2 regions of the Streptomyces sp. NPDC018693 genome follow, and region 2 is predicted to be linked to the other one. Evidence: riboswitches for the same ligand, from Rfam matches in the RefSeq annotation. Region 2 holds a riboswitch; the other holds the start of a gene.

Region 1 (3,394 bases), on a different contig from region 2:
GGGCCACCCACTTCCACCTGTCGATCAACGCGGTGACGTGGTTCGTCCGGATCGGCTTCATCGCCGGCCCGGTGATCGCGTTCATCGTCACCAAGCGGATCTGCCTCGGCCTGCAGCGCCGCGACCGCGACAAGGTGCTGCACGGTCGCGAGACCGGCACCATCAAGCGGTTGCCGCACGGTGAGTTCATCGAGGTGCACGAGCCGCTCAGCCAGGAGGCGCTGCACACCCTCACCGCGCACGAGCAGTACGAGCCGGTCGCGATCGGCGCGACCGTCGACGAGAACGGCGTCGAGCGCAAGGTGAAGACCACCGAGAAGCTGCGCGCCAAGCTCAGCGAGGCGTACTACGGCGAGGACTCGCAGATCGCGAAGCCCACCGTCGAGGAGTACAAGGAGATCACGAGCGGCCACGGCCACCACTGATCGCTGCGGCGTCGCCACGCCACACACCTGAAGGGCCCCGTCCGGTGTTCGGACGGGGCCCTTCGGCATGCCCCGGGCTCGATAGGCTGGGGATCACACTCCCTTACGACACTCAGGAGCGGCTGATGAGCGCTGTGACCCCCGCTGGAGGCGACACCGCGGCGGGCCGTTCCTGGCCCGCTCTGCTGAACGGTCTGCTGACCGGCCGGGATCTGTCCATGGAGGACACCGCCTGGGCGATGGACCGGTTCATGAGCGGTGAGGCGACCGACGCGCAGATCGCCGGTTTCATGGTCGCGCTGCGGGCCAAGGGCGAGACGGTCGAGGAGATCACCGGCCTGGTCCGCACGATGTACGCGCACGCCAATGTGATCGAGGTGCCGGGGGCGACCGTCGACATCGTCGGCACGGGCGGCGACGGCGCGAAGACGGTCAACATCTCCACCATGTCCGCGCTGGTGATCGCCGGTACCGGCGCGAAGGTGGTCAAGCACGGCAACCGCGCCGCCTCCTCCGCCTCCGGTGCCTCGGACGTCCTGGAGAAGCTCGGCGTGAACCTGGAACTCACCCCGCGCCGGGTGGCGGAGGTCGCCGAGGAGGCCGGGATCACCTTCTGCTTCGCCGTGAAGTTCCATCCGGCACTGCGTCATGTCGCCGCCGCGCGCGGGCAGTTGGGCATCCGCACCGCCTTCAACATCCTCGGTCCGCTGACCAACCCGGCCCAGGTGAAGGCGCAGGCGGTGGGGGTCGCGGATCCGCGTATGGCGCCGGTCGTCGCGGGTGTCTTCGCGGAGCGGGGCAACTCCTCGCTCGTCTTCCGGGGTGACGACGGCCTCGACGAGCTGACCACCACATCGACCTCCCGTGTCTGGGTCGTCCGTGACGGCAAGGTCACCGAGGAGGCGTTCGACCCGCGTGACGTCGGCATCGAGCTGGTTCCCGTCGAGGCCCTGAGGGGTGCGGACGCCTCCTACAACGCCGAGGTCGCCCGCCGTCTCCTCGACGGCGAGACCGGCCCCGTACGGGACGCCGTACTGCTCAACTCGGCGGCGGCGCTGGTCGCCCTCGACCCGACGGACGCGCCGCTGACCGAGCAGATCCGCGCCGCCATGGCGAGGGCGGGGGAGTCCATCGACTCCGGCGCGGCGAAGCGGACGCTGGAGCGCTGGGTGGCGGTCAGCAACGCGTGAACCCAACCGAGTGAGGCGGTCCCGTCATCCGGACACGGGTTGCGGGACCGCGATCACTTGGCGTACGTTCCCGTACCAGGTCATGAGTGACAGTCATACGGCCCCGGCCGACTGTCCGGCAACCCTCCGTCCGTGGCGGGGTGCCCCGGGTGAAGACCAGGCCGCAGGCAGAGAGGTCTGCGGCAAGCGCGGACCCCTCACGCTTCTGATGAGGCGCAGCACCAGGGGTCCTGGTCGTTGAGGAGCCTTCCGTGAGCAAGCGAATGCGATAGGGCCGCAGAGCCCCGCCTCCGCACACCCCTCTTCACTTCTCCGCCGGTGATTCCGGCTGTCTTCACGGGAGTTCCGCCATGTCCGTCTCCACGCTTGCCGCTGACCAGACCATTTGTGCCCCGCTGCCCGTTCTTGGCCAGGATGTCACCGTCCCGCTGGCGACGGGCGGCGAAGCCACCTACGCCGCGCTCGACTACGCGGCCAGCGCCCCCGCCCTCCAGCGCGTCTGGGACGACGTGGCGGCCTACGCGCCGTACTACGGCAGCGTCCACCGGGGCGCAGGCTACCTCTCCCAGCTGTCCACGGACCTCTTCGAGAACGCCCGCGCCACCGTCGCCGAGTTCCTCGACTGCCGCCCCGACGACCAGCTGATCTTCACCCGGTCCACCACCGACTCCCTCAACCTGCTCGCCGCCGCCCTGCCCGCCGACTGCCAGGTCTTCGTCTTCGAGACCGAGCACCACGCCTCCCTGCTGCCCTGGCGCGGCACCCGGGTCGCCTACCTCGACGCGCCGCGCACCCCGCGGCAGGCGGTGGACACCCTGGAGCGCGCCCTCGCCGACCGTGACCCTCACGGCCCGGCCCTGGTGTGCGTCACCGGCGCCTCGAACGTCACCGGCGAGCTGTGGCCCGTACGGGAACTGGCGGCCGTCGCCCACGCCCATGGCGCCCGGATCGTCCTGGACGCCGCCCAGCTGGCCCCGCACCACCCGGTGTCCGTCCGTGACCTCGACGTCGACTGGGTCGCCTTCTCCGGCCACAAGCTGTACGCCCCGTTCGGCTCGGGCGTCCTCGCGGGCCGCGCCGACTGGCTGCGCACGGCCGAGCCGTACCTCGCGGGCGGCGGCGCCAGCCGCCGGGTGACCAGGTGTACGGACGGCGGGGTCGACGTCGAGTGGCACGAGAGCGCGGCGCGGCACGAGGCGGGCTCGCCCAACGTCATCGGCGCCTACGCGATCGCCTCGGCCTGCAAGGCCCTCACCGAGGCCGGCTTCGACGCCCTGGTCGCCCGGGAGCAGTACCTGATCGAGCGGGTCCGCGCGGGTCTGGCCGAGGTCCCGCAGGTCAGGATCCTGTCCCTGTTCGGCGACGACGCCCCGCGCGTCGGCGTGATCTCCTTCGTCGTCGACGGCTGGGACAGCTCCCGCTTCGCCACCGCCCTCTCCACCGAGTACGGCATCGGCGTCCGCGACGGCCTCTTCTGCGCCCACCCCCTGGTCCGCACCCTCCTGAACGCCACCCCCGAGACCCAGGGCGACTGCGGCGAGGAGCCCCTCAGCGCCATCCGCATCAGCTTCGGCGCGGGCACCCCGGAAGAGCACATCACTCGCTTCGTCACAGCAACAAAGCAGCTGGCGCTCAGCTGAGTGCCCAAGGGGCGCGGGGAACTGCGCGACCAGCCAAAAACGGCCGCCACTCGCACACGATCCGCGCCCCGCAGACGACTAGGCGATCAAGAATCCAACCCGATCGCGAACGCAGCCTCCAGATCATGCTGCGAATACG
Region 2 (3,394 bases):
ACAGCGCCCCGGCGTCCGAACCGATCGCCGACAGCCCGGAGACCAGCCCGCCACCGCCCCGTTTGGCGGTCAGCGAGCCGTCCTCACCGACGGCGTAGGAGACCGGGCCGCGGTTGGAGGCGACCAGTACCTGGGCAGCACCGTGCGAGGAAGCCATACGCCACAACCTAGCCCGGCCCGGAAACGCTCAAACGTACGGTTCCACTCGACGGACGACGGGATACGGCCATTTCCGACACGGCCACTCCATGATCCTCCCGTCTCGCTGCGCTGTTCGACCCCGACCCTCGTGCTCGCCACCGCCCGGAAGGCCGTGGCCGCGGCCAAGGGACAGGGTCTGACGTACGCCGTTGCCGACTCACGCCACCTTGCGCGCCGCGTACTCCGCGATCTCCACCATCGGCGGCCGCTCCTCCGTGTCCACGGAGTACGTCCGCGGCTCGAACCCTTCCTCACCGCGCTCGAACTGCGTGAGGGAGGGCCGGATCAGGTGGCCGCGGGCCAGCCGGAGCTGGGCGGTGCGGTAGATCGCCGCCGCCATCCGGCCGAGGGCCTGGCCGTCCTGGTGGCGGTGCTTGCGCACCCCGAGGTCGACCTGGGCCAGCGCGTCCAGGCCCACCAGGTGCAGGGCGTCGACCAGCATGCCCAGCTCCACGCCGTAGCCGACGGGGAAGGGAAGCTGTTCGAGGAGGCTGCGGCGGGCCGCGTACTCGCCGCCGAGCGGCTGCACGAAGCCGGCCAGCTGCGGCCAGTGCATGTTCAGCAGCGGGCGGGCCATCAGCTCGGTGACCCGGCCGCCCTGCCCGGTCGTCTTGCCGGAGGCGAGCGAATTCAACTCAGTGGCCAGGGGACGGTCGTACATGCCCTTGACGAGGTCCACGTCCGGGTCGGTGAGCAGCGGGCCGACGATCCCGGTGACGAAGTCGGAGGAGAACTCCCTCAGATCGGCGTCGATGAAGCAGACGATGTCCCCGCCGGTGACCAGCAGGGAGCGCCACAGCACCTCGCCCTTGCCGGGGACGGCGGGCAGACGGGGCAGGATCGCGTCGCGGTGCACGACCGTCGCGCCCGCGGCGGCGGCCACCTCGGAGGTGCGGTCGGTGGACCCGGAGTCGACGACGACGATCTCGTCGACGAGCGGCACCTGCTGCATGAGGTCGTGACGGATCACGGCGACGATGTCGCCGACCGTCTCCTCCTCGTTGAGCGCGGGCAGCACGACGGAGACCGTCTGGCCCGAGGCTCGCTTGGCGGCCAGGATCCGGTGCAGCGGGCGATCGGTCACGGACCAGGAGCGGGTGCTCAGCCAGCGCTCGACTTCTTCCAGCACGGTCTGCGGCTCCTCACGTGTTCGACGATGTCCGCGTTTGTCTCGCGGTTCGGACGACTATCTCAACTGTCCTGGTCGTCGGTTACAGTCTTGAACAACGCTGATGACCATCGCATGTCGGCGGTCGTTGCGCGCGCAACTACATCGCTTGCAAGTACATCGCTTACAACTACATACCGCTCATCCAGAGGGGCAGAGGGACACGGCCCGATGAAGCCCCGGCAACCCTCCAGTCGGTTCTTGTCACGTTGACGTGGTGAGGCTCCCGGCTAGGGAAGGTGCCAAATCCGTCTCACGGCGAGATGCGTCGTGAGGAAGATGAGGAGAAAGGGCCTCGCCTCACATGGCTGTGCAGACAGTTGCCACCACGGACACCACCCGCACCAACGACACCGTCGACCTCGGTCCCGCCGCCGCGCTGTCCTGCCGCGAGTGCGGTCACCGCGTGCCCCTCGGCCCGGTCTTCGCGTGCGAGGAGTGTTTCGGCCCGCTGGAGATCGCGTACGACTTCTCCTCGTACGACACCGAGGAGCTGCGCAGGCGCATCGAGGCGGGTCCCGCGAACATCTGGCGGTACGCGCCGCTGCTGCCCGTCCCGGCGGACGTGGCCGACAAGCCGAACCTCAACCCCGGCTGGACCAAGCTCGTCAAGGCCGACAACCTGGCGCGCGAGCTGGGCGTGACCGGCGGGCTGTACGTGAAGGACGACTCCGGCAACCCGACGCACTCCTTCAAGGACCGCGTGGTCGCCCAGGCGCTGGAGGCGGCGCGCGCCTTCGGATTCACCACCCTCTCGTGCTCCTCCACCGGCAACCTCGCCGGTGCCGTCGGCGCCGCCGCCGCCCGCGCCGGCTTCCGCTCCTGCGTGTTCATCCCGCACGACCTGGAGCAGGGCAAGGTCGTCATGGCCGCGATCTACGGCGGCGAACTCGTCGGCATCGAGGGCAACTACGACGACGTCAACCGCTTCTGCTCCGAACTGATCGGCGACCCGGCCGGCGAGGGCTGGGGCTTCGTCAACGTGAACCTGCGGCCGTACTACGCGGAGGGCTCCAAGACCCTGGCGTACGAGATCTGCGAGCAGCTCGGCTGGCAGCTCCCCGACCAGCTGGTCGTCCCGATCGCCTCCGGCTCCCAGCTCACGAAGATCGACAAGGGGCTGCAGGAGCTGATCAGGCTGGGGCTCGTCGAGGACAGGCCGTACAAGATCTTCGGCGCGCAGGCCGAGGGCTGCTCGCCGGTGTCGGTGGCCTTCAAGGAGGGCCACGACGTGGTCCGCCCGCAGAAGCCGAACACCATCGCCAAGTCGCTGGCCATCGGCAACCCGGCCGACGGGCCGTACGTCCTGGACATCGCGCGCCGTACCGGTGGTGCGGTGGAGGACGTGACCGACGAGCAGGTCGTCGACGCGATCAAGCTGCTGGCCCGTACCGAGGGCATCTTCGCGGAGACCGCCGGCGGTGTGACGGTCGGCGTGACGCGCAAGCTGATCGAGAACGGCGTGCTGGACCCGACGAAGACCACGGTCGTGCTGAACACGGGGGATGGTCTCAAGACGCTGGATGCGGTGGAGGGCACGGGGCTCACCGCGACCATTCGGCCCAGCCTGGAGTCGTTCCGGGACGCCGGCCTCGTCTGAATCGCGCGCCCCCCTAGGCAAGTCATCCCACCGGAGGTTTTCAAGTGAGCGTTACCGTCCGCATCCCGACCATCCTGCGCACCTACACCGGCGGTCAGGCCGAGGTGGCCGCCGAGGGTGCCACCCTCGCCGAGGTCATCGCCGATCTGGAGAAGAACCACACCGGGATCGCGGCCCGGGTCCTGGACGACCAGGGCAAGCTGCGCCGGTTCGTGAACGTGTACGTCAATGACGACGACGTCCGTTTCGAGCAGGGCCTGGAGACGGCGACCCCCGACGGCGCCGGTGTCTCCATCATCCCGGCGGTCGCGGGCGGCTGATCATTACCTTCGGTAACGGAGGTTACCGAGAGTTCACTGAATTGCCCCCTCCGTGAGAGAAGCGGAGGGGGCAATTCTGCGTGATTGAGCGCGGTACAGTTGGGG

Evidence for each region. A riboswitch is a leader RNA that binds a small molecule or an ion and turns the genes downstream of it on or off. The one in region 2 is predicted to bind S-adenosylmethionine.
Region 1: linked by a shared signal. The riboswitch ahead of ACH5AC_RS35250 (aminotransferase class V-fold PLP-dependent enzyme) and the one ahead of thrC (threonine synthase) in region 2 are both predicted to bind S-adenosylmethionine.

What each region holds. Positions count from the first base shown of each region.
Region 1 covers NZ_JBIRZZ010000022.1:72,844-76,237, forward strand. The annotation lists gene ACH5AC_RS35240 (cytochrome bc complex cytochrome b subunit) at 1-425, shown strand, start outside; gene trpD (anthranilate phosphoribosyltransferase) at 551-1,615, shown strand; SAM riboswitch class IV at 1,694-1,810, shown strand; gene ACH5AC_RS35250 (aminotransferase class V-fold PLP-dependent enzyme) at 1,966-3,255, shown strand; gene ACH5AC_RS35255 (Lrp/AsnC family transcriptional regulator) at 3,342-3,394, opposite strand, start outside.
Region 2 covers NZ_JBIRZZ010000009.1:66,865-70,258, forward strand. The annotation lists gene ACH5AC_RS23375 (trehalose-6-phosphate synthase) at 1-157, opposite strand, end outside; gene ACH5AC_RS23380 (glucosyl-3-phosphoglycerate synthase) at 359-1,330, opposite strand; SAM riboswitch class I at 1,508-1,655, shown strand; gene thrC (threonine synthase) at 1,674-2,969, shown strand; gene ACH5AC_RS23390 (MoaD/ThiS family protein) at 3,014-3,289, shown strand.